3 regions of the Nocardia sp. CY15 genome follow, and region 2 is predicted to be linked to each of the others. Evidence: riboswitches for the same ligand, from Rfam matches in the RefSeq annotation. Region 2 holds a riboswitch; each other region holds the start of a gene.
The links. A riboswitch is a leader RNA that binds a small molecule or an ion and turns the genes downstream of it on or off. The one in region 2 is predicted to bind S-adenosylmethionine.

Region 1: another riboswitch for S-adenosylmethionine. It lies ahead of GVY39_RS34335 (O-acetyl-L-homoserine sulfhydrolase); the one in region 2 lies ahead of GVY39_RS06300 (rhodanese-like domain-containing protein).
Region 3: another riboswitch for S-adenosylmethionine. It lies ahead of GVY39_RS15060 (aminotransferase class V-fold PLP-dependent enzyme); the one in region 2 lies ahead of GVY39_RS06300 (rhodanese-like domain-containing protein).

What each region holds. Positions count from the first base shown of each region.
Region 1 covers NZ_VUOT01000006.1:133,724-143,950, reverse strand. The annotation lists gene GVY39_RS10555 (SRPBCC family protein) at 114-551, opposite strand; gene GVY39_RS10550 (lipid-transfer protein) at 596-1,813, opposite strand; gene GVY39_RS10545 (TetR/AcrR family transcriptional regulator) at 2,146-2,787, shown strand; gene GVY39_RS10540 (MFS transporter) at 2,784-4,058, opposite strand; gene GVY39_RS10535 (NADP-dependent isocitrate dehydrogenase) at 4,385-5,602, opposite strand; gene GVY39_RS10530 (MFS transporter) at 5,950-7,476, opposite strand; gene GVY39_RS10525 (TetR family transcriptional regulator) at 7,576-8,280, shown strand; SAM riboswitch class IV at 8,333-8,443, shown strand; partial or broken gene GVY39_RS34335 (O-acetyl-L-homoserine sulfhydrolase) at 8,677-8,904, shown strand; gene GVY39_RS10515 (homoserine O-acetyltransferase) at 8,940-10,058, shown strand; gene GVY39_RS10510 (helix-turn-helix domain-containing protein) at 10,087-10,227, opposite strand, start outside.
Region 2 covers NZ_VUOT01000002.1:99,666-109,892, reverse strand. The annotation lists gene GVY39_RS06325 (HAD-IIA family hydrolase) at 1-474, shown strand, start outside; gene GVY39_RS06320 (MarR family winged helix-turn-helix transcriptional regulator) at 606-1,055, opposite strand; gene GVY39_RS06315 (type 1 glutamine amidotransferase family protein) at 1,079-1,708, opposite strand; gene GVY39_RS06310 (RpiB/LacA/LacB family sugar-phosphate isomerase) at 1,815-2,261, shown strand; gene GVY39_RS06305 (O-succinylhomoserine sulfhydrylase) at 2,316-3,530, opposite strand; gene GVY39_RS06300 (rhodanese-like domain-containing protein) at 3,527-3,943, opposite strand; SAM riboswitch class IV at 3,958-4,074, opposite strand; gene GVY39_RS06295 (hypothetical protein) at 4,138-4,587, opposite strand; gene GVY39_RS06290 (FAD-dependent oxidoreductase) at 4,968-6,431, shown strand; gene GVY39_RS06285 (amidohydrolase) at 6,516-7,391, shown strand; gene GVY39_RS06280 (DUF456 domain-containing protein) at 7,395-7,892, opposite strand; gene GVY39_RS06275 (alpha/beta fold hydrolase) at 7,946-8,749, opposite strand; gene GVY39_RS06270 (GAF domain-containing protein) at 8,964-10,214, shown strand.
Region 3 covers NZ_VUOT01000010.1:153,856-164,082, forward strand. The annotation lists gene tilS (tRNA lysidine(34) synthetase TilS) at 1-586, opposite strand, end outside; gene GVY39_RS15015 (zinc-dependent metalloprotease) at 652-1,761, opposite strand; gene dacB (D-alanyl-D-alanine carboxypeptidase/D-alanyl-D-alanine-endopeptidase) at 1,775-3,214, opposite strand; gene GVY39_RS15025 (inorganic diphosphatase) at 3,432-3,923, shown strand; gene GVY39_RS15030 (hypothetical protein) at 4,061-4,303, opposite strand; gene GVY39_RS15035 (crotonase/enoyl-CoA hydratase family protein) at 4,485-5,306, opposite strand; gene GVY39_RS15040 (2-oxo-4-hydroxy-4-carboxy-5-ureidoimidazoline decarboxylase) at 5,541-5,819, shown strand; gene GVY39_RS15045 (YbaK/EbsC family protein) at 5,874-6,350, shown strand; gene GVY39_RS15050 (flavin reductase family protein) at 6,429-6,980, shown strand; gene GVY39_RS15055 (Uma2 family endonuclease) at 7,009-7,452, opposite strand; gene GVY39_RS15060 (aminotransferase class V-fold PLP-dependent enzyme) at 7,526-8,845, opposite strand; SAM riboswitch class IV at 8,893-9,006, opposite strand; gene GVY39_RS15065 (Pls/PosA family non-ribosomal peptide synthetase) at 9,532-10,227, shown strand, end outside.

The DNA.
Region 1 (10,227 bases), on a different contig from region 2:
CGTGGTCACGCTCCGCTGCCGCCTCCGGGCCTGACCGCTCATGCCGTGTCCGTCTCCGGCATGAGCGGGGCCCTGCGTGGTCACGCTCCGCTGCCGCCTCCGGGCCTGACCGCTCATGCCACTGCGGCCAGGGCGTCGAGCTGTTCGAGCGATCGGTCCAGCTGCTTGATGCCGTCCTTTTCCACGGCTTTGCCGAGCGCGCCCTTGATCAAGGCACCCTCGAAGTCACCGGAGACCAGGATGGTGCTTCCCGCGCCGTTGGGCCGGATGTCGAAGGTGAACTCGGTCTTCACCCCGGCCATGCCGGTGCCGCCGAGGGTCAGCTTGTGCGGCGCGTCCACCGAGACGATGGTCCACTCCAGTTTGTTCGCCATGCCGAGCATCACGATCTTGGCGACCAGTTGGGCGCCCTCGCTCAGTACTGCGGGCGGCTCCTCCATGAAGCGCTCGTGAATGGTGAACCACTTGTCCCAGGTCTGTGGGTCGGCGACGACCGCCCACAGCGCCTCGGGCGTGGCGTTGACGTCCTTGGTGGCTTCGATGTGTCCCATGGGTTGCACTCCTCGTCGAGTTCGTCCGCGGACCGGGCCGCGGTTCAGCGGTCGGCGCGCTGGTAGGCGGTGACGACGGCCGCGCCGCCGAGGCCGATGTTGTGTTGCAGGGCGGCGGTGACGCCGTCCACCTGACGCTTGTCCGCGGTGCCGCGCAGCTGCCAGGTCAACTCCGAGCACTGCGCGAGACCCGTCGCGCCGAGCGGATGTCCCTTGGAGATCAGGCCGCCGGAGGGGTTCACCACCCACTTGCCGCCGTAGGTGGTCTGGTCGTCGTCGACCAGCTGCCCCGCCTCGCCCTCGCCGCACAGGCCGAGGGCTTCGTAGAGCAGCAGTTCGTTGGCCGAGAAACAGTCGTGCAGCTCGATCACCTGGAAGTCCTCCGGGCCGAGTCCCGCCTGCTGGTAGACCTTCCGCGCGGCTTGGACGTTCATGTCGTAGCCGATGAGGTTCTTCGCGGTCGCATCGAAGGTCGAGGCGAAATCGGTGGTCATCGCCTGGCCGACGATCTGCACCGCTTGCCCGGCGAGGTCGTGGGCGTCGACGAAATCCTCGCTCGCCAGGATGACCGCGCCCGACCCGTCGGAGGTCGGCGAGCACTGCAGTTTGGTGAGCGGGTCGTAGATCATCCGCGAGGCGAGGATGTCGTCGAGGGTGTACTCATCCTGGAACTGCGAGTACGGGTTGTTCACCGAGTGCTTGTGGTTCTTGTAGCCGATCTTGGCGAAGTGCTCGGCCGTGGTGCCGTACTGCTTCATGTGCTCGCGTCCCGCGGCGCCGAACATCCACGGCGCCACCGGAAACAGCACCTCGGAGATCTCGGCCAGCGCCATGACGTGCTTGGCCATGGGCTGCTCGCGGTCGTCCCAGGTGGATCCGAGCGAGCCGGGCTGCATCTTCTCGAAGCCCAGCGCCAGCGTGCATTCCGCCAGTCCGCCCCGGATCGCCTGCGCCGCGAGGTACAGCGCCGTGGAGCCGGTGGAGCAGTTGTTGTTCACGTTGACCACCGGGATGCCGGTCATCCCGAGTTCGTAGACGGCACGCTGGCCGGAGGTGGATTCGCCGTAGACATAGCCGACGTAGGCCTGCTCCACCAGGTCGTAGGCGATGCCCGCGTCCGCGAGCGCCTTGCTCCCCGATTCCCTCGCCATGTCCGGATAGTCCCAGGCTCGGGTGGTGCCGTCGGCTTCCTCGACTTGCCGTCGGCCCGGCTTCTCGAACTTCGTCATCCCGACACCGACGACGTAGACCTTGTTCGCCATCGAACTCCTCAGATTGTGTGGGCGCCGCAGTGCGCACCCGGAACGAGCTGAAAACAAACATACATATTTGTATGTAAGTGAGCAAGAGCCCGTTCGGAAGCCCCGACAACTGACCGAACAACCAGGTGTTTACAGCCCTCCTGCTACATACAGTGAGACATGCTTGTTCCCGGGACCGGCGCTAGCACTCAGCTCCAACAGCTTCTTCGGAATTCGCCCGAGGGAACGCGGCGCACGACCGAGGTCACGCCGATCTCTCGCCCCCGACATATCGGCACCTTCAGCCCGGCAGCCGGAACATACAGTGTTGTATGTAAGTGTAGGATCGAGCGATGGCCAGGAGCGTAGTCGTCAAGCAGCAGCGCCGGACGCAGGAGCAGCGCAGCTCCGAGATGCGCACCCGGCTGCTCGACGCGACGGTGGACTGCCTGGTCGAGTACGGGTACTCGGGGACGACTACACCGCGGGTGGCCGAACGCGCCGGGGTGACCCGCGGGGCCCAAGTGCATCACTTCGGCTCGAAAACCGATCTGGTCGTGGCCGCGATCAGCCATCTGGCGCAGCTGCGCGCCGAGACCGCCATGCGGGAGATGTCCCGGGTCGAAGCCGGTGACGATCCGGTGGCAGCGGTGCTGGAGTTCCTATGGGACCTCCACCAGGGCCCGCTGTTCATCGCGACCGTCGAACTGTGGGTGGCGGGGCGGACCGATCCGGTGCTGGCCGCGGCGATGGAGAAGGTCGAGCCGTTCGTCAACAACGCCGTCTTGCTGGCGGTCGCCCGTGTCGTGCCGGACGACGTGCGCCGCAAGGAGGCGCGCGACTTCGTCTACACGGCCATGGACGCCCTGCGCGGCATCCTGATCTCCAATTTCATCGACCCGGACACCGAACGCGCCCACCGCCGCTGGCGCCGCGCCTCCGCGCACCTACAGGAGATCGCGGGCCGCGTACTCGCAGCACGCCGCGTCGACTAGTCCTGTCCGGACCGACGCGCCCGCGCGATGGGCGCTACCGCGTTCGCCGGCTCGATGACCTTGCTACCCGGCCGCGATCCGCGCGCTGCCCACACCGTCACTGTGAACAGCAACACGCCTGATGCGGCCAGGGCGGCCCCGACCAGGGCCGGGGCCGTGTAACCGAGGCCCGCGGCGATGACCAGTCCGCCGAGCCAGGCCCCCGCGGCGTTGGCGATGTTCAGGGCGGCGTGGTTGAGGGCGGCCGCGAGCGTCTGGGCGTCGGCGGCGACGTCCATCAGGCGGGTTTGCAGACCGGGAGCGAGCGCGGCTCCGGAGCCGCCGACCAGCAACGCGCCGAGGGCCGCGGCGTAGGGGTTGTGCGCGGCGACGACGAAGCCGCCGAGGATGACGGTCATCGCGATCATCGCGCCGAAGATGGCGCGGTCGACGCCGCGGTCGGCGAGCACGCCGCCGACGATGTTGCCGATCACCATGCCGACGCCGAAGAGCATCAGCACCAGCGGCACCAGTGCGGCCCGCAGACCCGCGACGTCGGTGAGCGTGGTGGCGATGTAGGTGTAGACGGCGAACATTCCGCCGAATCCGACGGCGCCGACCAGCAGTGTCAACAGCACCTGCGGGCGGCGCAGCGCGCCGAGTTCGGTCCTCGGGTCGGTCACCGTGATGCCGTCGAGTTCGGGGACGAAGCGCAGCAACGCCGCGACGGTGGCCACTCCGATCAGCGCGACCACCACGAACGCGTCGCGCCAGCCGAGATGCTGGCCGAGCCAGGTAGCCGCGGGAACGCCGACAACGTTGGCGGCGCTCAAACCCAGCATAACCGCGGCAACTGCCTTCGCCCGCTGCCCGACCGGGGCGAGTGTGGCGGCGGCCAGCGAGGCGACACCGAAGTAGGCGCCGTGCGGCAATCCCGAGACGAACCGTGCCAGGACCAGCGTCTCGAATGAGGGGGCCAGCACGGTCGCCGCGTTGCCCAGCGTGAACGCGACCATCAGCGCGACGAGCAGCCGCTTGCGCGCCACCCGCGCGCACAGCGCCGCGATCAGGGGTGCGCCGATCACCACGCCGAGCGCGTACGCCGACACCGCGTGCCCTGCGGTCGGCTCGGAGACGTGCATGGCCGAGGCGATGTCCGGCAGCAAACCCATGGTGACGAATTCGGTCGTCCCGATGCCGAACCCGCCGAGAGCCAGCGCCAGCATGGCCGGTACGTGCCAATCGGTTCGCTGGGGCGGCGCGGTGGTGCGGGTGGTCCCGGGGCTGGTCACGTGTTCATGTAACCGTTCGCGGCTGGTATTCGCTTCCCCAGCACACGTGAGTTCGACCACGGGGCGGCGAGGAATCGTGCAGTTCGACATGGCGATCCGCGCAATACGGACGAATCACCCCGCCCGGGCATCGCATTCCGGCAACCGGGCGGCACTCCGAGTGATCCGTTCTGACAAGAACAGTCCGGGCACCCGTTCCACTGCAGGTGGGGCGGGTGCCCGATGGTGTTCGCCCGGCGCTGGGTGAGTGAATACCCAGCGCCGGAGTCGGCCGAGCGGCTCGGCCCCGCGGTTCGGCGCCGAGACGGCCGCGGCGCCGGAAACGCTCAGCGCAGTGCGCGAGCCAGGTTGGCGTCCAGCGCGCCGAGGAACTCCTCGGTGCTCAGGTAGCCCTGGTCCCCGCCGACGAGCAGCGCGAGGTCCTTGGTCATCTGGCCGCCTTCGACGGTCTTGATGACGACGTCCTCGAGGGTCTGGGCGAAGCCGATGACCTCGGGGGTGTTGTCCAGCTTGCCGCGGTGCTCGAGGCCGCGGGTCCAGGCGAAGATCGACGCGATCGGGTTGGTCGAGGTCGGCTTGCCCTGCTGATGCTGGCGGTAGTGCCGGGTGACGGTGCCGTGCGCGGCCTCGGCCTCACAGGTCTGGCCGTCGGGAGTGAGCAGCACCGAGGTCATCAGACCCAGCGAGCCGAAGCCCTGTGCCACGGTGTCGGACTGCACGTCGCCGTCGTAGTTCTTACAAGCCCAGACGTAGCCACCCTCCCACTTCATGGAGGAGGCGACCATGTCGTCGATGAGGCGGTGCTCGTAGGTCAGGCCCGCGGCGTCGAACTGGCTTTTGAACTCGGCGTCGAAGATGTCCTGGAACGTGTCCTTGAACATGCCGTCATAGGCCTTGAGGATGGTGTTCTTCGTGGACATGTACACCGGGTAGTTCTGCTGCAAGCCGTAGTTGAACGACGCCCGCGCGAAATCCTCGATGGACTTGCGGAAGTTGTACATGCCCATGACCACGCCGCCGTCCTCGGGCATCTTCACGACCTCGTGCACGATCGGCTCGCTGCCGTCGTCCGGGGTGAAGGTCAAGGTGACGGTGCCGCCCTGGAACACCTTGAAATCGGTGGCACGGTACTGGTCACCGAAGGCGTGGCGGCCGATGATGATCGGCTTGGTCCAGCCGGGTACCAGCCGGGGAACGTTGGAGATGATGATCGGGGCACGGAAGATGGTGCCGCCCAGGATGTTGCGAATGGTGCCGTTGGGCGAACGCCACATCTTCTTCAGACCGAATTCCTTGACGCGCGCCTCGTCCGGGGTGATGGTGGCGCACTTCACACCGACGCCGTGCCTCTTGATGGCTTCGGCGGCATCGACGGTGACCTGGTCGTCTGTCTTGTCGCGGTACTCGATACCGAGGTCGTAGTACTCCAGGTTCACGTCGAGATAGGGGTGGATCAGCTTGTCCTTGATGAACTGCCAGATGATCCGGGTCATCTCGTCGCCGTCGAGTTCTACGACGGTGCCTTCAACCTTGATCTTGGACATGGATCTTCGTGTCCTCCTAGGATGGTGCCCTCATTGCACGGCCAGGCGAACACGCTTGTGAGCGGACCCCAGCTGTTCCAACAGACAACGTATATGTCCCGCGTTGTCGGCGAGACGTGTGGTGCAAACAAGACAAGCGTACTGCTGCCCGAGTCCTCACCGCACGGGCAGCCCCCACAGTGAGATGCGCCACCTTTGTTACCGATTGGTAGGTCGGCGGCGGCTCCCAGCAGCGCGAACAGGCGCCGTCGCCATGATCCGCCTTCCGTTACGGCGCGGCAACCACTCCCCGCAGACGACGAGGTCCGCGCAACCCGTGACGTTGCGCGGACCTCGGTCTCAGCGGATCAGACGGTGGCCGGGATCCGTCCCTGCTCCTCCGAACCTTCGATCAGGTTCTCGGGCCGGTCGCGGATCATCAGCGCGATGATCGGAATGGCGGCGAGGAAGAACCCGGCGCCGACGTAGAAGGCCACGTCGTAGCTGTGGATCGCGGCTCGCGCGGCCAGGTTGTCGAGGCCAGGGTTGTCCCGCGCGAAGCCCTCGGCGACCTGCACCGAGATGGTGGTCAGCAGCGCCGTCCCGACCGCACCGCCCACCTGCTGCGCGGCGTTCAGCAGCGCGGAGGCGACGCCGGAGTCCTCCTCCTCCACCTGATGCAGCGCGACCGTCTGCATCCCCACGAACAGCGGACCCATGCCGAGCGCGATGAGCACCTGAGCGGGCAGCACCCCGGAGAGGAAGGTGTCGCCGTAACTCAGCTGGGCCAGCAGCACCAGCCCGATGACGCCCAGTACGGCGCCTGCCAGCATCAGCGGGCGCGGGCCGAGCTTGGGCAGCAGGGCGCTGGTGAGTCCCGCCGAGATCGCGATGCCCGCCGGGAAAGGCAGGAACGCGAAGCCCGCCTTCAGCGCCGAGTAGCCCAGGGTGATCTGGAAGTAGTAGCTCAGGAACAGGAACATCGCGAACATGGCGATCGGGATGAGCAGCGCGGCGAGGAACGCGCCGCCCCGGTTGATCTCCCCCGGGATGTGCAGCGGCAGCAGCGGGTTCGACGAGCGCCGTTCGATCACGACGAAGGCGATGAGCAGGGCGAGCCCGGCGACGAGCAGCGCGAGGGTGCTTCCGGCCAGCCAGCCGTCGTCGGCGGCGCGGCTGAATCCGTACACAATGGCGATCAACCCGAACGTCACGGTGACGGCACCGGGCACGTCGTATCCGCCGCTGCGCGGAGCCGGGAGGTCCTTCGCCACCCAGGCCAGCGCCCCGAGCAACGCCAGCAACGCGATCGGCGTGTTGACCAGCAGGCACCAGCGCCACGACGCGTACTCGGTGAGCGCGCCGCCCGCGATCAGGCCGAGCGCGGCGCCGCCCGCGGAGATGCCCGCGAACACGCCGAAGGCGGTGGCCCGCTCACCCGGCTCGGTGAACGTCACCGACAGCAGCGAGAGCGCGGCCGGGGCGAGCAGCGCGGCGAACGCGCCCTGCAACGCGCGTCCTGCGAAGAGCTCCGCTCCGTTCTGCGCGAGACCGGCCAAAGCCGAAGCGCCGGCGAAACCGATCAGGCCGATGATGAAAATTCGGCGGCGCCCGAGGTAGTCGGCCAGCCGGCCGCCCAGCAGCAGGAGACCGCCGAAGATCAGCGTGTAGGCGGTGAGCATCCATTGCCGGTTGCCGTCGCTGATGCCGAGATCGCGCTGCGCGAACGGCAGCGAGATGGTCACGATGGTGGCGTCCAGGACCACCATGAGCTGGGCCGATGCGATCACTGCCAGCGCGAGCCAGCGCGCTGAACTGCCCGGCTTTCGCGATGCGTGCACCGCTGTCGCGGTTTCGGTCACGTTGTCTCCTCGTTCCTCGATGTCGGGAACCATCCTGTCATTGAGCGACATTTGGCGTCAAGCGCAAAATGTCGTAGTACGACATTTGTCGGTTACGGACAGGAAAACGGCGGGTTGCGTTACCATGAGGACATGCTCGAGTCATCGGCGCCGATGGGCGCGGGCGCAGCGGCCGACCAGGCCCCGGCGACGGCAGGACTGCGCGAACGCAAGAAGCAGCAGACCAGGCTGCGCATCATGGCGGCCGCCCTCGATCTGTGTGATACGCAGGGCTTCGACGCGACCACCATCGAGCAGATCGCCAACGCGGCGGATGTCTCACCGCGCACGATCAACCGCTATTTCGACAGCAAAGAGGACATCGTCCTGGGGCCCGTCCACGACTTCGGGCGCACCATCGCCGAGACTCTGCGCGGAATGCCCCGCACGGGCAACGAGCTCGAGGCGTTGCGCGAGGCCTTCCTGCAGGTGGTCGATCGAGCCTCCGAGGCCGGTCCGGCCGACCCGCTGTCGTTCCGGCAGTTCCAGAAGGTACAGCGGATTCTGCGCAGCAGTCCGTCGGTCAGCGCGCGCAGTCTCGAACACGCCGACGACAAGCGGACCGCGATCGCGGCGGTGGTCGCCGAGCGCCTCGGTGCCGAACCGGACGCCCGTGCGGTGCGGCTCATCGTCGGCACCTGGCAACTGATCGGCCATGTCGGCATGGAGTGCTCGGACGACTTGTTCCTGGACGAGGATCTGGCCACCGCGGCCGAAGCGGGACGCACCGCGTTCACCGAGACCTTCGACGAATTCGTGCGCGTCTGCCGCGTCGCGCCGCAGCCCGGCGGCGAGTGAAGTCGGTGGAGGATTTCGGAGGCTGACCGACCGCCGGTTATGATGCCGGGCAGGTCATGAGTACCAGCGCCAAGCCCCGGCTCGCTGATCGGCAACCCTCCAACCGCGGTGGGGTGCTCCGGGTGATGACCTGGCTCCCGAAAGCCGGGAGCAAGCGCGTAGTAGGAGGTCGCCGGCATGTGTTGTCGTACACACCGCTAACCCCCCGAATACCGGCGAACACCTTCTTGGGAGCAAACCATGAGTGAATCCATCGCGCCCGGGGCCGTGCAGGACCCGGTGCAGTGGTCCTTCGAGACCGAGCGCAGCCGTGCGGGCCGGACCACCGACGGCACGCACGCCCCCGCGCTGCCGGTCCAGCGGACCGGTTCGCACACCTTCGGCGACGCCGCGCGGGACGGATCAGCCCTGCACAGCCGCGTGGCTACCATCGGGGATGTGCGTCCCCTCGTGATTCACCGTGCGTCGATGACGCATTCTCAGCTCACCCTCGAGGCACAGCTCGTCCTCGGAGTCGCTTCCGGACCGGTCCGCTCCGCCGTCGGCGTCGGCGTCGGCGTCGGCGTCGGCGTCGAGACCATGCCGACCGATCTGCGCGCCGGTTTCGCGGCGGCGACGACGTGACCGTGGGTACCGAACAGAGCGTGCGGGCCTCCGCCATCGTCCTGCCGCCCCCGGATGGACAGCTCGGCACCGTGGCCATCGGCGATGTGCGACTCGAGAACGGAGCGGTCATCCCGGACGTGCACCTCGCGGTGCAGCGCTGGGGTGAGCTCTCCCCCGCGCTGGACAACGTCGTGCTGGTCGAGCACGCCCTCACCGGCGACTCGCACGTCGTCGGTAGACCCGACGACGTGCACCCGATGCCCGGCTGGTGGGACGGCATGGTCGGGCCAGGCGCGCCGCTGGACACCGACGAATGGTGCGTGATCGCGACCAACGTGCTCGGCGGCTGTAAGGGCAGCACCGGGCCGTCATCGCTCGCTCCGGATGGGAAGGTCTGGGGCGCAAGGTTTCCCGAGATCTCCATCCGCGATCAGGTGACCGCGGAGGCCGCTCTGTTCGACCTGCTCGGCGTCGAGCGGCTCGCCGCCGTGGTCGGCGGGTCGATGGGCGGCATGCGGGTGCTGGAATGGATGGTCGGCGCACCCGAGCGGGTCGCCGCCGCGCTGGTCCTCGCCGTGGGCGCCCGCGCTACCGCCGACCAGATCGGCACCCAGACCACCCAGATCGCGGCGATCAAGGCCGATCCGGACTGGCAGGGCGGCGACTATCACGGCACCGGCCGCGCTCCGCTGACGGGCATGGCCCTGGCCCGGCGGATCGCGCACCTGACCTACCGCACCGAGTTCGAGCTCGATCACCGGTTCGAGAACAGACCTCAGGACGACGAGGACCCGTGGACCGGCGGCCGCTACGCGGTGCAGAGCTACCTGGATCACCAAGCCGAAAAGCTGTGCAAGCGTTTCGATCCCGCCACGTATGTGCTGCTGACCGAGGCGATGAACCGCCACGACGTCGGCCGCGACCGGGGCGGCATCGAGGCGGCGCTCGCCGCGACGCCGGTGCCCTGCGTGGTCGGCGGCGTCGACTCCGACCGGCTGTACCCGCTGCGGACCCAACAGGAACTCGCGGATCTCCTACCCGGCTGCGACGGACTCGAGGTGGTGCACTCGCGTGACGGGCACGACGGGTTCCTCACCGAGGCGGCCGCGGTGTCGAAACTGCTGACCGAGACCATGCGACTCGCTCGGGACGGCATCCGGACCAAGCGCTGACCGGCCCCGAGCATTCGGTGCCGGGCCGTCACCCCGCCGCTGCTCGTCGGGCCGCCTCGATCCGGTTGATGTTGGTTTCGATCCAGTCCCGCAGCGCCGCGATGGGCGTGCGCAGGCTGTGGCCGAGTTCGGTGAGCGTGTAGTCCACCCGGGGCGGGACGGTGGGATG
Region 2 (10,227 bases):
TATGTGCTGACCGACAGCGATCCGGACTACGTCGTGCTCGGCGAGACCCGCACGTACTCCTTCGAGGCGATCACCACCGCGATCCGGCTGGTCGAGCGAGGGGCCCGTTTCATCGCGACGAACCCGGACCCGACCGGGCCGTCCCGCGAAGGTTCGCTGCCCGCGACCGGCTCGGTGGCCGCGCTGATCACCCGCGCGACCGGCCGCGAACCGTACTACGTCGGCAAGCCGAACCCGCTGATGATGCGCTCCGCATTGCGTCGCATCGGCGCGCACTCCCAGTCCTCGGTGATGATCGGCGACCGGATGGACACCGATGTCATCTCGGGGCTGGAAGCGGGCATGCGCACCATCCTGGTCACCTCCGGCATCTCCACCCGCGCGTCCTTCGAGGCCTACCCCTACCGGCCCACGATGGTGGTGGACTCCGTCGCCGACCTGATCGGCAAGACCAAGTCCCCGTTCACGGCCTGATCTGGTGCGCGGGCCGACAGCCGCCCACCAGATCAGGGCTGGACGCTTCCGGTCCGAACACCGTCACGCGCACCGATCGGCCGTGATGCGTGATTCCTTCTGCGTCCGAGCCATTCGAGGAAATCCCGCCCTCAGTCGGCGTCGGTGGTGATCGCGTCCATCGCGGCGGACAGCTTCGTGAGCACCTCGACGGTGCGCACGAGCTGCTCGGGGCCGAGTTCGTCCGCGAGCCGTTCGGACATCACTTTGTGCTGCGGGTCGATGCGGCGGACCGCGGCCAGCCCCGCGTCGGTGACTGCGACGAGTTTCGCGCGGCGGTGCGCGGGGTTGGGACGGTATTCGGCCAGTCCCTTGTCCACCAGCAGATCCGCGATGCGCTGCACGCTCTGGCGGGTGATGCCCATTTCGCGGGCGATCCCGGCGACGGGCAGCGGCGTCCGCAACACCGCGCCCAGCACCTGCCACCAAGCGGCGGTGAGACCCGCCGGTCGCGCCAGTTCCTCGGCCACCGCGAGGAACTGACCGTTCAAACGGAACGACGTGATCGCCGCCGTGGCGAACAGCTCCTGTTCACCGGTCATGCCGAGCCTCCGATATCCCTCGCTCACGCATGCTGCGCGTCGTACTCCGCGAGCACCGCCCACCCGGCCGGATCGGCGTGGGCGAACAATCGGTACCAGCCGTCGAGCACATGCGGCTCGTACACCCCGAGCCTGCCGAGCACCTCGCGCGCGAATTCGAACGGCGCGCTCGCACTGGCGGTGATCACGTCCCCGTCGGTGACGGCAGGCTCGTCGACATAGTGCTCGGCGCCCGAATACCCGCTGTAGAGCAGGAATTCCGCGACATTGCTGGTGTGCCTGCGCGTATCGAGCAGGCCCGCCTCGGCCAAGCCGAACGTCGCCCCGCAGATCGCGGCGACCGGAACACCCGCGTCCACGAACTCGCGCGCCTTGTGGGCGAACGGCTCCAGCTCCGGCCCCTCCCAGGTCTCGGCGCCCGGCAGGATCAGCATCGCGCTGTCGGCGGGCGTGAGATCGGCGAGCACGAGGTCCGGCACGATGCGCATCCCGCCCATCGTTGTGATCGGTTCCGCCGTCGGGCCGACGGTCCGCACCTGCCAGGTTCCCGGCTCCCGATGCCAGCTCGACTTGTTGATGTGCGCGGTGGCCGCGCCCACCTCCCAGTCGGCGAGCGTGTCGTAAACGGCCATGTGCACTGTCTTCGTGGTCATGACAGTATCCTGTCATAATTGACAACATACTGTCAATCCTCGCAGCGCCGTCGAACGCCGGGTAGGAAGCACGACGCCTGGGCGAACCGGGAACTACGCTGAGTGCATGCGGATCTCGGTGGCGGCGGACGAGTGGGCCGGGGTGGCTCGGGAGCTGGTCGAGGAGCTGGGCAAGCGCGGCCACGAGATCGTGCCGCACGGCGCGCTATCGGACGAGGAACGCGACGACTGGGCGTGGGCAAGCGAAGCGGCGGCCCGCGACGTCGCCTCCGGCCGGGCCGATCAGGCCGTCGTTTGCTGCTGGACCGGTACCGGCGCCTCGATCGCGGCCAACAAGGTCGCCGGCGTCCGCGCCGCCCTCTGCGCGGACGCCTCGACCGCGGCCGGCGCCCGCACCTGGAACGACGCCAACGTCCTGGCCCTGAGTCTGCGTTCGACCTCCAGCGCCGAACTCCGCGAAATACTGGACGCGTGGTTCACGACCGAACCCAGCTCCGCCCCCGACGACCAGGCCAACATCGCCCATCTCGCCGAGATGGAACGGCGCTCCTGACACGCCGCACAGCTGCCCGAGATTCCCCTGACCCCTTGCCCGCGCGCGGCGGGATCAGGAGAGGGCGTGCTCGAGATCGGCGAGGAGGTCTTCGACGTCTTCCAAGCCCACCGAGATACGGACGACGCCGTCGGTCAGGCCGATGGTGGCCCTGCCTTCGGGGCCCATGGCGCGGTGCGTGGTGGTCGCCGGGTGCGTGATCAGGGTCTTGGCGTCACCGAGGTTGTTGGAGATATCGACCACGCGCAACCGGTTGAGAACCTCGAAAGCGCGCTTCTTCGCCTCGTGCTCGGGGGCGTTGAGCTCGAAGGTAACCACGGTGCCGCCCGCGCTCATCTGGCTGGTGGCCAGGGCATACTGCGGATGCGACGCCAAGAACGGGTAGCGCACCCAGCTGACCGCCTGATGATCTTCCAGGAAGCGGGCGATACGCAGGGCGGCCTCCGCCGAATGGCGTATCCGCAGCGGCATCGTCTCGAGGCCCTTGAGCAGCGTCCACGCGTTGAAGGGGCTCAGCGCGGGGCCGGTATGACGCATCAGCGTTTTCACCGGACCGTCGATGTAGTCCTTCGCGCCCAGGATCGCCCCGCCGAGCACCCGACCCTGCCCATCGATGTGCTTGGTGCCCGAGTAGACCACCACGTCGGCGCCGAGCTCGAAGCCGCGTTGCAGCAGCGGAGTGGCGAACACGTTGTCGAGCACGACTTTCGCGCCCGCCGCGTGCGCCAGCTCGGTCACCCGGCGCACATCGACCAAGGTCTGCATCGGATTGGCCGGCGTCTCGAAGAACACCGCCTGGGTGGGCACCGACAGCGCCTGCTCCCACTGGTCGAGGTCCTCGCCGTCGACGAAGACGGTCTCCACGCCCCAGCGCGGCAGGATCTCGTTGCACACCACGAAGCACGAGCCGAACAGGCTGCGCGCGGCGACGAGCCGGTCACCCGCCTTCAGCAGCGCGCCCAGCGCGGTGAACACCGCGGACATGCCACTCGCGGTCGCGAAGCACGCTTCGGCGCCGTCGATCAGGCGCATCCGCTCCTCGAACATGGCCACCGTCGGGTTGCCGTAGCGGGAGTAGACGAAGTGCTCGACCTCGCCGGTGAACGCGGCCTCGGCGGCCTCGGCGCTCTCGTAGACGAAGCCGGAGGTCAGATAGAGCGCCTCGGCGGTCTCCTCGAAACCGGAGCGCCGCAGCCCGCCGCGCACGCCCAGCGTCGCGGGGCCGACGCCGTCGGGCAGCGGCTTGTCGAACGCGCCGCCGGTGATCACGACTGCCGCCAGGGCAGTCCGAGGGCGCGCCAGCCGGCGCCGCCGCGATGCCCGAATTCGTCGAGAGGGCCTTCGAAGCCCTCGAGCACGTTGTAAGAGGTGCGGTAGCCCGCCGACGTGGCGGCGATCGCGGCGCCCACCGAACGCTGACCGGAGCGACAGAGGAAGACGACGGGGGCCTCGGGGTCGTGGCCGTCGAGCGCCTGCTTCAAATGCTCGACGAAGGCCTCGTTGCGGGCGCCCGTGGAATCGACCCACTCGATCAGCACGGTCGGCCGTTCGATCGAACTCGTGTCGGGGACGCCGACGAACTTCCATTCCGCTTCTGTCCGCACGTCCACGAGGACGGCGTCGGGATTGTCCCGCAACAGTTCCCATGCCTGCTGCGGAGTGATGTCACCGGCATAACTCATGTGCACCTCCTGCGAATCCGCACTTGCCGCGCCCGGGACCGAGGCGCCGCCAGGTCGTCACCCGGAGCACCCCACCGCGGAGGAGGGTTGCCGACCAGTAATGCCGGGGCTTGACACTGGTTCTCATGACCTTCGACTGAGATTGCACCGACCCGGGTCATCGTGTCAAACGATGGCTCACACTGCGGGAACGCTCAGGTGCAGACCAGCCACTTGTCGCCGGATCTGGTGAGAATCCAGGTGGAGGTGGCCGCCCTGCCGTCCACCGTCGTGGTGACGGTCGCCTTGCCCCGGTCGCCGTCCACCATCGGCGGGTCGATTTTCGCGATCTCGACGGGCTTTCCGGCGCCGTCCTGTCCCGCCAGGGGCGAGCGGTCGGCGTCGAATCCTTGGCACGCGGTGCCGGGCGGCGGCACGATGTCGCTCCGGTTGGAGCCGTCGACGAAGTTGCGCACGGCCGCCACGATGCGGTCGGCTTCTGTGACATTTTTCTCAGCGGGCGACAGCACGCCACCGAGCACGATCGCGATCAGCACGATCACCGCGACCACCGCTGCCGCGACGAACGGGGCCGCGGAGCGCTTGTCGGTCTGATCGACCCGGATGATCTCGTCCTCGCCCGCGGTCGGCTGCTGTTCGGTCATGGCTCGATGATCCCTGGTCGGCGCCGGTATCGAGCGCTCGGCCCCCGGCTCGAGACAGTGGCGGCGCGGACCAGCTGCGGGCGGGGCGCGATAGGCGGCGCGGGAGCGGGTAAGCGAGGAATGTGACATGCGATGGCATCCGCCGAGTTCACGCACCGACGCGGGGCGGTATGGACCATCCCGATAGAATCGCGGGACGGCGGCCTGCTGTCATAGCGAATCGGCAGCTCATCGCCGCGGCGAACGGAGCACCGTGCAGCCACGAGCCGGCAACGCCGGCGTCCGCACCGGACGGGTGCGACCGAGCCGGTGCGTCAACTTAGCCTAAGCTAAGCCCAGACGTCATTAATTGTTTCGACCATAAAGGTGCGCGTAAAGAGATGACCGAACAGAGTGAAGTATCGGATGGCGGTGTGCGCGAGCCCTCCGTGGTGACGCAGGCTTCCTCCTCCGGGCCTGACGCGCACACCGCGAGGACCCGCCCGCTGCGCATCGCGATCGTGGGCGCCGGGCCGGCTGGGATCTACGCCGCCGACGCGTTGATGAAGTCCGATGCGGAGGTGAGCATCGACCTGTTCGAGCGCATGCCCGCGCCGTTCGGGTTGATCCGCTACGGCGTCGCGCCCGACCACCCGCGGATCAAGGGCATCATCACCGCCCTGCACAAGGTGCTGGACAAGCCGCAGGTCCGCCTGCTCGGCAACATCGACTACGGCACCGACATCACTCTCGACGACCTGCGGGCCTTCTACGACGCGGTGATCTTCTCCACCGGCGCCAACGCCGACCGGGCGCTGCCCATCCCCGGCATCGATCTCGACGGCTCCTTCGGCGCCGCCGACTTCGTCTCCTGGTACGACGGCCACCCCGACGTCCCCCGCACCTGGCCCCTGGACGCGGAGAAGGTCGCGGTCCTCGGCGTCGGCAACGTCGCGCTCGACGTCGCCCGCGTGCTGGCCAAGACCGGCGACGAGCTGCTACCCACCGAGATCCCGCCGAACGTCTACAAGGGCCTGAAGGAGAACAAGGCCGTCGAGGTCCACGTCTTCGGCCGCCGCGGACCCGCCCAGGCCAAGTTCACCCCGCTGGAACTGCGCGAGCTCGACCACTCCCCCACCATCGAAGTCATCGTCGACCCCGAGGACATCGACTACGACGAGGGCTCCGAAGCCGCGCGCCGTCATTCCAAGCAGGTCGACATGGTCGCCAACACCCTCGAGCAGTGGGCCATCCGCGACGTCGGCAACCGGCCGCACAAACTGTTCCTGCACTTCTTCGAATCCCCCGCCGAAGTGCTCGGCGAGAACGGCAAGGTCGTCGGCCTGCGCACCGAGCGCACCCAGCTCGACGGCACCGGCAACGTCAAGGGCACCGGCGTGTTCAAGGACTGGGACGTGCAGGCGGTGTACCGCGCCGTCGGCTACCTGTCGCAGAACCTGACCCAGCTGCCGTTCGACGACCAGGCGGGCACCGTGCCGAACGAGGCGGGTCGCGTGATCGCCGACGAGAACGCCGACGGCGCCGAGCGCTACCTGCCCGCCACCTACGTCACCGGCTGGATCAAGCGCGGCCCGGTCGGCCTGATCGGCCACACCAAGGGCGACGCCAACGAGACCATCGCCTGCCTGCTGGACGACGCTCCCGGCTTCACCCCGGCCGAGCAACCCGAGCCCGAGGCCGTCACCGAGTTCCTGGAGAGCAAGGGCATTCCGTTCACCACCTGGGCAGGCTGGTACCGCCTCGACGCGCACGAACGCTCGCTCGGCGAGCCGGAGGGCCGCGAGCGGGTCAAGGTCGTCGAGCGCGAGGACATGCTGCGCGCCAGCGAGCCGCACAAGGTCTGATCACACCGCGGTGACCGACGCCGCTGCCACCGCCGCACCCCCGCTGTGGCAGCGGAAATTCCGACACTGAGGCATTCTGTACAAGTGTTCGATGCCCACCTGCACATCTTCGACCCGCGGTTTCCGCTGGCCGAGAACGAGGGCTACCTGCCCGATCCGTTCACCATCGCCGATTACCGCAAGCGCATGTCGCGATACGACATCGGAGGCGGCGCGGTGGTCAGCGGGTCGTTCCAGGGCACGGACCAGAGTTATTTGAAGGCCGCCCTCGCCGAACTCGGCGAGGGCTGGGTCGGCGTCACCCGGCTCGATCTGGACGCCACCGACGAGGAGATCCTCGAACTGGACCGGGTAGGTGTGCGCGCGCTGCGGTTCAACCTCAAGCGCGCGGCCACCGACATCACCGGGATGACGTTGCAGGCGCTGCGCGCCTACGAGCTGGCAGGCTGGCACGTCGAGGTCTACATCGACGGCACCATGCTGGCTTCGCTGCAACCGGTCATCTCCAAGCTGCCCGCGCTGTCGGTCGACCACCTGGGCATGTCCGCGGAAGGCGTGCCCTTCCTGCTCGATCTCGTCGACCGCGGAGCCAAGGTCAAGGCGACGGGTTTCGGCCGGGTCGCGATGAACGTCGCCGACACGCTGCGCCGTATCCACGCGGTGAATCCCGAAGCGTTGATGTTCGGCACCGATCTGCCCGGCACCCGAGCCGGACGCCCGTTCCGGGACTCGGACGTCGATCTGCTCTGTGATGTGGTGGGCACCGACATGCACGCGGTGCTGGAGGACAACGCCCGCGCGTTCTACCGGCTTCCGGCCCGGGAGCGCACCGTCAGCGACGATCCCGCCCCCACGCTGCCGCTGTACCGCCCGGAACCGCCGACTCTCCGGCTGCACCGCGACGAACTCCCGGGAAGCCGTGCGGGAGACACCATTCCGTTCCCCGCCATCGATCGGTAGCGCTCAGACGGCGAAGACGCCGACGATCCAGACACCGATGGCCAGCAGCGCGCCGAAGAGCTCGATCAGGATGGACAGGCCGACGCCCTTCAGCGCGTGTACCGTCGCTTGCCAGGCCTGCTGGTTGACGCGCAGCCGCTGGAGTTCCGAAAGGTACACGCCCAGCACGAAACCGATGAACAGGCCGACCACCGGAATGACGAAGAAGCCGACGACGCCGAGGATCGCGCCGAGCAGGACCGCTCGGTTGGACACTCCCGCGTCCTTCATCTTGCGCCCCGGCCAGGTGTATTTGACGACCCCGGAGAGCACCAGCAGCAGCGTGCTGATCGCGAAAACCGTCCAGGCCGTGGCCCCTCCGGTCAGAAAGGCCCAGACGGCGATCGCGGCGAAGATCAGGATGACGCCCGGCAGGATCGGGACGACGATCCCGACGAGGCCGACCAGAATCGCGAGGGCGGCGAGAAGGGTGTACCACCCCTGATCAGAGAGCGCTTCCACACGTGCAGCCTATAGTGGCCTGCCCCGCGGAGCCGTCATGAGATTCCGCCCACTCAGAGGAACTCGGCGAGTGCTTCGTTGAAGCGCTCCGGTTCCTCCGAGAACGGCGCATGACCGCTGTGCTCGAAGCGCACCGCCTTCGCGTTCGGCAATCGCGCCGCGAGCCATTCGTCGAGCGGACCGGGGAAGATCTTGCTCTGCGCACCGTAGATCAGCAGTGCGGGCACGGTGACCTGGGGCAGAACCTGCCGGAAGTCCGCGAAGGCCATGTCGTACCAGATGGCGCAGGCCGCCGCGGTCGGCGTTTTCGCCGTCTCCGCGTACACCGCGTCGATCACCTCCGGTGGCGGGGTGTCGGCGAAGCATGCCGCGATGAACGGCTTGATCACCGACGGCCGCGCATGCTTCACCGCTTGCACGAAAACCGCGAGATCGCTCTGGGAGTAGCCGCCCTGGAGCGGAAAGTCCCAGCCCGGCGCGTCGAGAAACCGCGGCGACTGGTCCACGAAAACCACCGAATCCAGCCGCTCGCAATCGAAGTGCTGGATGTAGGCGAGGATCACCGCGGTGCCCATCGACCAGCCGACCAAGCACACGTCCTCGAGCGAGAGGTGTTCGAGCAGACTGCGGATGTCCCGTGCGTACTGCGCGAGGGTGTGCCCGTCGTCGGTCTTCCCGGAGGCGCCGTGCCCGCGAAGGTCGAGATTGATCACCCGATTTCGCTCTGCCAGGGCGGGCACGTTCTGCGCCCAGAAGGTGGTGTTCATGGTCCATCCGTGGATGAGCACGACCGGCCGCCCGGCCCCGTGATCCTCGTAGTACATCGGCACACCATCGGGCAGTTCGAAGTACGGCATCGACAACCTCCAGTCCACGAGCAACGGTTTCGCACACGATGGCGCGCATTCGTCGCCGTGGAAAGGCGCCGGTCGGGGGTTGCATCAACGTTGCAGCGCAGCGCGACTCGTTGTCAGGGCGACGGCGCGGTCCTTAGTCTGGTCCCGACGCCGGGACGTCTCCGGGCGGTAGGACACCGCGGCCGATCCGAATACCACGAGGCACACGCTTTTGGTGACAAGGCAGACACACTCGACGCGTGCGGACGTGCGCGCCTCATGGGATCGCGCCCGAGGTCGCGGCCTGCATCCGGACCGGCATCTCCCCGAGGTCGGCCTGACCGACGACGAGGTGCGCACCTGGCGCAGGAATCATCGGATGGCCTCCGTTTGGCCGGTCCTGTTCGCGAGCCTCGAGGGCGCCGCGTTCGAACCGGGCCACGTGCTGTTCGGCGCCGACGCGGACGGGCATCTGCTGTGGGTGCAGGGCGATCCCGCGACCAGACGAGCGGCGGGACGAGCCAATCTCGTCCCCGGAGCGCGCTGGCACGAGACCGAAGCGGGGACCAACGGCGTTGGCACCGCTCTGGCGCTGGGGCGCGCGTTCCAAGTCCGCGGCACCGAGCACTACCTGTCGGTCGCCGCGGACTTCACCTGCTCGGCAGCCCCCATCAGGGATCCCGTGGGCGGCGCGGTGATCGGCGTCGTCGACGTCACCTGCCGACTGCGCGACACGAATGCCCTGGCGTTGCCTCTGGTCACGGCGGCGGCGCGGCTGGCCGAGGCGCATCTTCGTTCGCTCACCTGGCGGCATGACGCCGAGATACGGACCCGCTACCTCGATCGTGTCCTCAGCCGGCTCGGCGACCGTGGCGCCCTGCTGTCACACGACGGCCGGCTGTTGCACGCGTCGCCTCGCGGCTGGCTGCCCGACGTCTGGCCCGCACCACTGGTCGAGGGCGAAACCGAACTGCCCGACGGTCGTCGCGTGGTGCTCGAAAGGCTCGCGCCGGGCGGACCGTTCTCGGTCTGCGCTCTGGCGGGCAGCGTTTCGGGCGAACGGGCGCCGCGCGTGAGCACACTGGGCCGCGCCCGCGCCCTGTTGTGGATGGACGGCGTCGTCCATGAACTCAGTCCTCGGCACAGCGAGCTGGTGGTTCTGCTGCTCGACAATCCCGATGGACTGACCGCGGCGCTGTTGGCCGAAGAGCTGTACGGGACCGGCGGAAAGGCGGTCACGGTACGCGCGGAACTGGCCCGGCTCCGGCGAATCGTCGGATATCGCCTGGTATCGGACCCGTATCGTCTCGACCCGCGAATCCGCGCCGACTTCCGTCAGGTGGAGGACGGTCTCGGGCAGGAATCGGTCAGCGAACTCCGCAGCCGATATCCGGGTCCCTTGCTGCCCGGCTCCCAGGCACCCGGCATCCGGAGAATTCGACATCGGTTGGACAACCGGCTGGCATCCTTCGGTCCTGCTCGGTAGTGCCGGCTTCCGG
Region 3 (10,227 bases), on a different contig from region 2:
CTCCGAGCAGCGGCCGCCCCCAAGGCTCGCTACAGGGCGCCATCCCTTGGATCGAGCGCCCACCCGAGCCGCGCGCGAGCCCGAGCAGCACGGTTTCGGCCTGGTCGTCGAGCGTGTGCCCGAGCAGCACCGGCAGGCCCCCGCGCGCGGATTCCAGCGCCGCGTAGCGGGCTTGGCGCGCGGCGGCTTCCACCCCACCCTCGGTGCCGACCTGGACCGCGAGCACACGCGCGGACCGGCAGCCCAGAGCGAGCGCCTGAGCCGCCGCCTCGGCGGCGACGGCCCCGGAACCGGGTTGCAGCCGGTGATCGACCACCAGCGCGTCGACCGCATGCGTCTCGACCACCGCGGCCGCCGTGAGGGCAAGCGAATCCGCGCCGCCGGACAGCGCCACCGAGACTGCTTGCTCCTCGGTGTCGCGCGGCCCGAATCCGGTCAGCCAGTCCCGGACGGCTCTGCGGACGGCGAGCACGGCGGCGGTCTCCGGGAGGCGCCGAACGGTGCCGGGCTCAGGCGGACGCCCGACGCCGGATGACCCGGCCTCCGGCCCGGAACGCCCGTGTGTCCCTCTCGGCGCACGCCCCATGGGCGCAGCCTACCGACCGGACTCGCGCACCGCCGCACCGCCGGGCCCGAAGGCGGCGCGCTCGCTCAGGCCAGCACGCGCTCGATCCAGCGCTGCGGATGCTCGATCTCGTCGGGGCGGGGCAGCGTGTCGGCATCGGTCCACACGGTGTTGAACCGCGTCATCCCGACGGTACCGACCACCTCGTCCACGAACTTCTTGCCGCGCACATACTGCGCGACCTTCGCGTCCACCCCGAGCAGGGCGCGCAGGATGCGTTGCACCGGGTTGGTCGGACGCCTGCGCCGCTGGTCGAACGCGGTGCGGATCTGCTCGACCGACGGGACGACGGCGGGGCCGACCGCGTACATGACGTGATCGGCGTGGCCCTCCAGCAGAGTGCCGAGCATGAGCAGGCGATCCAGCGCCTCACGCTGCGGCGGCGCCTGGGTGGCGCGCAGCAGACCGATCACGCCGCGTGCGGCCGGGTCGTCGGAGGCGGTGCCGCGACGGCGGTCACGCACCTCGTCGACCAGACGCGACAGCATATCGCCGAGCGGCTCGTCACCGACCTCGCCGAGCACCTCGACGTTGGCGCGCATGTAGTCGCCGAGCCAGGGCGCGGAGGAGAACTGCACGCGGTGGGTCACCTCGTGCAGGCAGACCCAGAGCCGGAAATCGCTCGGTGACACCCCGAGCGCGCGCTCGACCGCGACAATGTTCGGCGCGACCAGCAGCAGGGTGCCGTCCGATCCCGTGAACGGGTCGTATTGGCCGAGGATGGCGGTGGACAGGAAGGCGAGCATCGCCCCCGCCTGCACACCGGCGGGTTTGCCCGCCAGCAGCTTGCGTTCGGCCCGCGTTTCACCGGTTCCGGTGAGCTGGGCCATCGAGTCGGCGGCGGCGGAAATCCATCCCGGCCGGTCGACGATCCTGGCCGCGGGCACCGGCCGGTCGTCCAGCAACCCGGTGACCTCACGCACGGGCCCCTCGGCTCGCACCGAGGCATCGGCGAGTTCGGTGACCACCTGCCGGGCCGAGTAGCGCGAGGTACGCGGACCCGCGGGTACCAGCGCGGAGCCGGTTCTCGCGGCCAAGGGCCAATCGACCACGCCGGACAGACCCGAACGGGCCTTGCCTCGGCCGACCGCGCCCGCGGAGCCGGACTCGGCTGTGTCGGAACCTTGCTGGGTCATACTCAACCACCCGTCACGAGCATCCACAGTTTCGCAGCGTGCCTGCGATCGCGTCCAACGCGGGCCTGCTCACCTCCGGCGGTCGATCGTTCGACATCAAAGCGAAGGTCAGCACCCGCCCATCGGCGTCCAGCACATACCCGACCAACGCGCTGGACACCGACAGAGTTCCGGTCTTGGCCCGCACCCAGCCCGCGGCCTGCCGGTCCCGGGTGACGTAGCGGCTGGTCAGCGAGCCCGTGGCGCCCGCAACCGGCAGGTGGTCGAGCATCGGCGCCAAGGTGGCCGCGATCCGGTCGTTCTCCGGCTTGGCCTTGGTACCGGCCGGTTGCACCGCCGTGGCGCCGGTGGGCTTGGCCGCGGTCGCCACGACCCGGTCGAGCAACCGCGCGGGAATCCGGTCGTCGACCGAAAGCCCACTACTGTCGTGCATATCCAGGCCGGACAGATCGAAACCGGCCTTGCTCAGCGCCGCGCGCACCGCGGCGACGCCACCGTCGAAGGAAGCCGGGCCACCGGTGGCCGCGGCGATCTCCCGCCCGATCGCCTCGGCGAGCACGTTGTCGGAATAGACCATCGTGTCGCGCAGCCGGTCGCGCAGCGGCGCCGACTGCACAGAAGCGACCTCGGTCGCGCCTACGGGGGCGACGCCCGCCCGCACTCGCGCCGGGTCGAGCCCCAGATCGGCGGCGAGTCGCCGTCCGGCGTCCAGGGCGGGCGTCGGGGTGCGGGGCGAGTACTCCACAAGGGGCTGCAAGCGGCCGCCGTCGATCATCACCGGCTCGATAGGGGCGATGGAGCCCTCGGGGATGTCGATCGGGTCCCAGCCCTTCGCCATGGTCGGGCCGGTGTAAGCGGAGGTGTCGACGATGATCGTGTCCACCGGGCGGCCCGCGGACTTGATCTGGGCGACCAGGTCGGACAGACGCGGTCCGTTCGGGTAGTAGCCCTTGCCGTCCGGTTGCGCGGTGAGCGTCGGATCGCCGCCGCCGACCAGCACCAGTTCGTTCGGCGCGGAACCGGCGACCACCTTCGTGGTCACCCGATGCTCGGCGGGCAGCGTGAGCAAGGCGGCCGCGGTGGTGAGGATCTTCGCGGTGGACGACGGGATCATCGGGCGGTTCGCATCGCCGCTCCACAGCACCATCGCGCTGTCGGCGTCGGTCACCTGGCCCGCGAACGCGCCGAGGTCCGGGTTGCCGATGACCGGCGCGAGCGCGGCCGCGACGCCCGCCGGACTCGGTGCGGAACCGGTGGGCCGGGCCGCGCCGACCTGTGGCGACGGTTCGACCGGAGCGGGCGGGGCGGCGATGGTCAACCCGCCGTGCCGGAACTCGTCGGTCCACGGCCGCACCGCGAGCAGTGCCACGACGGCGACGGCGAGCAGCACGACCAGCGTGGCCGAGATCCAGATCCATCTGTTGCGACGCCGCCGGGCGGCCAGCCCACCGATGTTCTCGTTGCCACCAAACACGTCGCCGCCGCTCTCCTGACCGATTCCCGCAGCAGCCGCCTGCCGCACCCATATCCCCGGGGACCACACTATCCTCGTTGCGCAACCGTTCCCCTGAACAACCTGGCGAGTCGGCGCACTCCGCAGCGGCCGAGTCGGCAGTCGCCGAAAAGAAGCCGAGTCGCCGGGCTCGGCACCGATGCACGAAGGAGATGGCGTGGAGTTCGACGTCACCATCGAGATTCCCAAGGGTTCTCGGAACAAGTACGAGGTCGATCACGAGACCGGCCGAGTCCGGCTCGACCGGTTCCTGTACACGTCCATGGTCTATCCCGCCGACTACGGCTACATCGAGAACACCCTCGGTGAAGACGGTGACCCGCTGGACGCGCTGGTCCTGCTGCCCGACTCGGTGTTCCCCGGCGTGATCGTGGAGGCCCGTCCGGTCGCGATGTACAAGATGACCGACGAGGCCGGCGGCGACGACAAGGTTCTGTGCGTACCGGCGGGCGACCCGCGCTGGGACCACATCCAGGATCTGAAGGACGTCCCGGAGTTCGAGCTGGCCGCGATCAAGCACTTCTTCGAGCGCTACAAGGACCTGGAGCCCGGCAAGTACGTCAAGGGCTCGGAGTGGGTCGGGCGCGCCGAGGCCGAGGCCGAGGTCGAGGCGTCCATCCAGCGCCTGAAGGACCAGGGCGGACACTGAAAGCCGCTACGGCACAAGCGAAGCGGGGAGTCCGGTAGGCCCGGACTCCCCGCTTCGCTCTGCGGGCCGCATCGAAGGCCCGAGAGGGTGAAAAGGGACACCCGGATACCGGATGCCCCTTCTCGGTGACAGGTGGCTCAGTAGGAGATGTAAAGGTCCCAGCCGTCGTAGGTCTCGATGCACTCCCAGTAGTAGCCGCCGGTGCTCGGCGAGATACCGTCCGCCCGGCAGGCTTCGAAGGTCGCGTAGGTACCGATGTAGGTGCCGTTGTAGGCGACGTCCTGGTAAACCGGCGCGGCCGAGGCCGAAGCGGCCGTCGACACCCCGGCGACGGCAGCGGTGGCCAGCAGACCAGCGGCGAGGAAGGACTTGATACGCATTTCTTGTGCTCCTGAATGCGAGGCGAAATCTTTGACGTCCCAAACGATATGGACGTTCGGCGCCGCACACAGCCACCCCTAGGGTGAGGGCAGGGCAACCCTGAGGCGAATCACCTTGCCCACCCTTCCTCCCCACCCTTGGTGCACGGCGCGCCCGACCCGCCGTCGGGCGCCGTGGGCATCACCGACCGCGGAACTCGGGCGGGCGCTTCTCGAAGACGGCCTTGATCGCCTCGGTGAGGTCCTCCGAGGGCAGGAACGCGGCATTCCACGCGGAGACGTAGCGCAGGCCCGCTGCGACCTCGTCCTTACGCCGCTGATCCAGCACGTCTTTGACACCCTGCACCACCAGCGGCGGGTTCGCGGCGATCTCGCGCGCGGTGGCGTGCGCGGCGTCCAACACCGACTCCTGGTCCGGGAAGACGTCGTTGACCAGGCCGATCTTCTCCGCGCGCGCGGCGTCGATGTCCTTGGCGGTGTAGGCGAGCTCACGCAGGTGTCCCTCGCCGATGATGCCGGGCAGCCGGTGCAGCGAGCCGATGTCCGCGACGATCGCGACCTTGGCCTCTCGCAGGCTGAATTTGGCGTCCGCGCTGGCATAGCGGATGTCGACCGCCGCGATCAGGTCCAGCCCGCCGCCGATGCACCAGCCGGACACGGCGGCGATCACCGGCTTGCGGCAGTCCGCCACCGCCGTGACCGAGGCCTGCATCTTGCGCAGTTCGGTCAGGAAGTCGGTGCGCGGCGCGGCCAGCGCCCGTTCGGCCAGCAGCGGACCGAACGTGCCGCTCATCGCGGGCAGGTCGAGGCCGTAAGAGAAATGCTTTCCCGAGCCGGTCAGCACGATCGCGCGCACCTCGGAATCGGCGTCGAGCGCTTGGAAGACCTCCGGCAACTCGCGCCAGAAGTCGGGGCCCATCGCATTGCCCTTGCCGGGGCCGGTCAGCGTCACCTGCGCGACGTGATCCTTGGTTTCGACGGTGAAAGCCTGCCAATCTGTCATTTGTACAGCGTATCGAGACTCGTCGCGGCCGGTATTCCGACCCGGGAAACGTCCCGGCGTGCGCGACTCGCAAAGGAAGTCGCGCGAGTGTAAAGGCTGTGCGAATTCGCAGTGATCTACTGGTTCCCGGTTCGGAGAAAAGCGGATCATGAGCAGGTCAGCAAACCTCATTCATCGGGTTCGGAGGACACTGTGCTGATGCATCGCGGAATCGGCCTCGACCGATTCAACCAAATGCCCCGCGGTCGCGCGGTTCACGCGCTGTATGAATGCTGTTGCAACGTGACGTGGGCGGCGACACTCGCCGACGCTCGCCCGTACCGGGACCGCGAGGCACTGCTGAGCAAGGCCGATGCCGAACTGCTCGCGTTGTCCCCGCGGGATGTCGACCGCGCCTTCGAAGCGGTTGCGCACGAAGCGGTCTCCTCGCGCGACGTGACCGAACTCGCGCGGATCACCGGCGAACGCATCGCCGGAATGCTCGGTCCCAGCGAGGGATACCCGGAATACTGAGCGGGCGGCGCGACTCGCCCGGCGTACGGTCCGCAATCGCTCTACCCTGGTGAGATGCGCAGGTCGTCATTGCCCCCGGTCGCCTGCCGGGTCGCGGACACCCTCATCTCACGGGGCCATCACGGTCTCATCGTCGCCCAGCCGGAACCGACGCACACCGCCGCGGATGCCGCGCGCGCACTCGGCGTCGATGTCGGGGCGATCACAAAATCACTGGTATTCCTGCTCGACGACGACCCGGTGCTGCTACTGGTTTCGGGCGCGCACCAGGTCGACTTGGCGAAGACCGGTGCGCGCCTGGAAGGGACACTGACCCGCGCCCCCGCCGATATGGTGCGCGAAGTGACCGGTCAGCCCATCGGCGGCGTCGCGCCGGTCGGCCACCCGACCAACCTTCCCACCTGGGTGGACAACGCGCTGGCCGCCCATCGAGAGATATGGGCCGCGGGCGGGCACCCGAACACCATTTTCCGCACGTCGTTCCCACAGTTGCTGCGGATCACCGCGGGTCTTCCGATCGACGTGGACTGACTCGGGCCCGGGCCGCGGAAATCATGCCGAAGGCCACACACCCCGCGCGGTTCGGGCGTCCGGGCGTAGTTTCGTCATGTGACCGACGCACCACGGCCGGAGACGGGACTACAGATTCCCGATGATCTGAGCGGCATCACCGCGGAGCAGTATCGCGCGTCCATGCGCCACTATCCGGCGGGCGTCACCGTCGTGACGCTGAACTCGCCGCAGGGGCCGGTCGGCTTCACCGCGACCTCCTTCGCCTCGCTGTCGCTGGATCCGCCGCTGGTCTCGTTCAACATCGCGCACACCTCCTCCAGCCTGTCCGCCATGCTGGACGCCGAGTCCGTCGTCATCCATTTCCTCGGCGAACACCAGCAGCACCTGGCCCACCGGTTCTCCCGCGCCGCCGAGGAGCGCTTCACCGACCGCGCACTGTGGACCACGTTGGACACCGGCGAACCGGTTCTGCACGGCACCCCCATCTGGCTGCGCGCCACCGTGCACCAGTTGATCCCCATCGGCGACCACACCTTCGTCGTCGGCTTGGTCACCCGCGTCCACGACAACACCGACGAAAAGCCCGCCGCCTCGCCACTGCTGTACTACAACGGCCGCTACTACCGCCCCACCGCCCTGGGCGACTGACCGTAGATTCCGACTACGCCACCCGGCCTCACGCCCCGTCCAAGGTGGCGAAGTCGACGTCCACGGGGAAAGGGCCGGTCAGCCGGAGCACGTACTCGGACACTGGTGAGACGACTTCGACCACCAGCAGTACGTCCGCCGTCGTCAACTTGCGATCGCCATTGATACACCGGTGCAACGCCACGTCCGGGCGGCGAAAAGAGAAACCAGGGCTTCCCGGGCGGCTGCGCACGTAATGCATTTCGAAGTCGGTCACTACTCCGGTGCACGGCTCGTCCGGGGCGGCCTGCTCCAACGCGTTGGCCAGTCGCCGCGCCACATTGTTGTGCTCGAAGGTCCCACTGCGGCAGATGATCACATGGCCGTCGACCACCTCGATCTGCCGCTGGATGTCTTCGGGAAGCGCCGCGTAGCCCTCCTCTGTGATGAGGAGGGCCCCCGGATCGGTGGCCCAGACGGGCAGCGTGCTCATAAGTTCGCCTCAGCTCGGATTCGAATACGGCGATAGTATCCGGCGGCGCTGCCCTGATCGGGCGTACGCGGACTCAGCCGACCAAGCAGGGGGCAGCGCCGGCGGGAGCCGTGGAGGTGAAGGGGCGGGTTTCGGGGGTGGGATTCCACAGGCCGTTGGTGACGGTGTAGTCCCAGCTGGGGCCGGTGCGCACCAGGGTGTCCACGGCCTCGACGAGACGGTCGGCGTCGGCGGAGGTGGTGCCGAGGCCGATGCTGGCGCGCAGGGCGCCGGCCAGCCCGAGGCGGGTGAGCAGCGGATGGGCGCAGAAACGTCCGTCACGCACGCCGATGCCGTGCTCGGCGGAGAGATAGGCGGCCACGTGGCCGGGGGCGAAGTCGGCGAGTGTGAAGGCGACGATGCCGACGGAGTCGGGACTGTCGGTCCAGATGCGCAACAGCTGGACGCCGGGGATCGCGGCCAAGCCGTCGCGGAGGCGGTCGGCGAGCCGATGCTCGTGCGCGGCAAGGGTTTCGGCGTCGATGGCACCGAGCGTGTCACAGGCGGCGGCCAGCGCGGCGGCGCCGAGCACGTTCGGCGAACCGGCTTCGTGCCGCTGCGGAGCAGGCGCCCACTCGGCCCCGTCGGTACGCACCTCGCGCACCGCCCCACCACCGGCCAGGTACGGCTGGGCCGCGTCGAGCCAATCCCGCTTGCCCACCAGCACACCCGCACCGAACGGCGCGTACAGCTTGTGTCCGGAGAACGCCAGATAGTCGATGCCGGTGTCGCGCAGGCTGATCCGCCGATGTGGCGCCAACTGCGCCGCGTCCACCAGGATGCGGGCGCCGCACTGGTGGGCGATGGTGGCCAGACGCTCCAGCGGAAGCACCTCACCGGTCACGTTCGAGGCGCCGGTCACCGCGAGCAAAGCCGCGGGCCTGCTGCACAGTTCGGCGACCAGCTTGCCGATCGTCTCCTCGACCGTGCCCGCCGCCTGCACGACGCGCCTTCCATTCCTGGTCCACGGCAGGAGGTTGGCGTGGTGCTCGATGTCGAGCACCACCGTGTCGCCGGGGACACAGGACGCGAGCAGGTTGAGCGAGTCCGTGGTGTTGCGGGTGAAGACGACCACCTGGTCGTCGGCGGTGTCGAGGAACCGACAGACCGACCCGCGAGCGGCCTCGTAGCACTCGGTGGAGATCCGGGAGGCGTAGCCCGCACCGCGGTGCACGCTCGCGTAGAACGGAAGCAGCTGCTGCACACGCTCGCTGACCTGCGTCAAAGCGGGCGCACTCGCCGCGTAGTCGAAGTTGGCGTAGGTCGCCGTTCCGCCTTGCACCAACGGCACGCGCAGTTGGTCACCGGAGACCTGGGCGAGTGCGGCACAGGCGTTGTCGAGGGCAGTAGTCATCACGTGAATCCCGTCGGCTAAGGGACCCGCGATCAGATGAGTCGTCGAGTCCGCGCTTGCCGCGCCCGGTCGGGCGGCGGCCGGGTCGTCACCCGGAGCACCCCACCGCGGAGGAGGGTTGCCGGCCAGCAAGCCGGGGCTTTGCACTGGCACTCATGACCTGACCCGAGAGTGGCAGAAGCGCCCCGGCACTGTCAACCACATCCGACCCGAGTCCCCCACGAGCACCGCGTGGACCTAACCACCATGTGGGAGCCATTACAAGCACCCCCACGAAGACACGCGAGCCGCGCCTGCCTCGCGAAATCGTGGACCCCTCGGCGACAGACGACTGCCACCGCGCCCGGTGCCGCGATCCGCGACTCGACGTTCGGCACCGCCGTGCGGGAGGCAACCGACCGCTTCGATGAGCGGAATCACACCCTCGGTTCAGCGATCTCGTGGCGAATGCACGAGACTGACCCGCCGACCAGCTGTTGCCCTGCGGAAAGCCGTAAATAGCGGGCTCACCTGCAACAACACCCGCAGCACCGGCCGCTCCCGCGCGCCGTCCGGTGAACAACAAACGACGACAACCCCGGGTACCGTGGACAACTGGCCAGCATGGCGTTTGCCCTTTGGTAACCCAGCTATGACACAACAACAGGAAAGTGTGAGGCAGGTCGATGGGAGGTGCACAGAGCACCATGCTCGAGACAGAGGTCGACGCGCCGGCGCGTCCGTTGTCGCGCGGCGATCACGCGCCGGCGGCCAGGACGCTGGTCGACATCCTCACCGCGACGGCGCTCGCGCACCCCGATGCCCCCGCCATCGATGACGGCCGAGTCGTGCTGTCCTACCTGGAGCTGGTCGTCGAGATCGAGAAGACCATGGCTCGCCTCGCCACGGCGGGCGTGCGGCCGGGCGACCGGGTCGGCGTGCGCATGCCCTCGGGCACCCGCGAGCTCTACGTCACCATTCTCGCCATCCTGTACTCCGGCGCCGCCTACGTGCCGGTCGACGCCGACGACCCGGACGAGCGCGCCCAACTGGTCTTCGGGGAGGCGCAGGTCACCGCGATCGTGACCGCGCAAGGCATCGAGACCACCGCCGCGGGCATCCGCGCGGCGGAGCGACAGCGCGAGGAGACCTGGTCGACGCTGCCCGGCCCCGGCGACGACGCCTGGATCATCTTCACCTCCGGTTCCACCGGAACCCCGAAAGGCGTGGCGGTCACTCATCGCAACGCCGCCGCCTTCGTCGACGCCGAAGCGGACCTGTTCCTCCGCGACGCTCCGATCGGTCCCGGTGACCGGGTACTCGCGGGTCTGTCGGTCGCGTTCGACGCCTCCTGCGAGGAGATGTGGCTGGCCTGGCGCAACGGCGCCTGCCTGGTGCCCGCC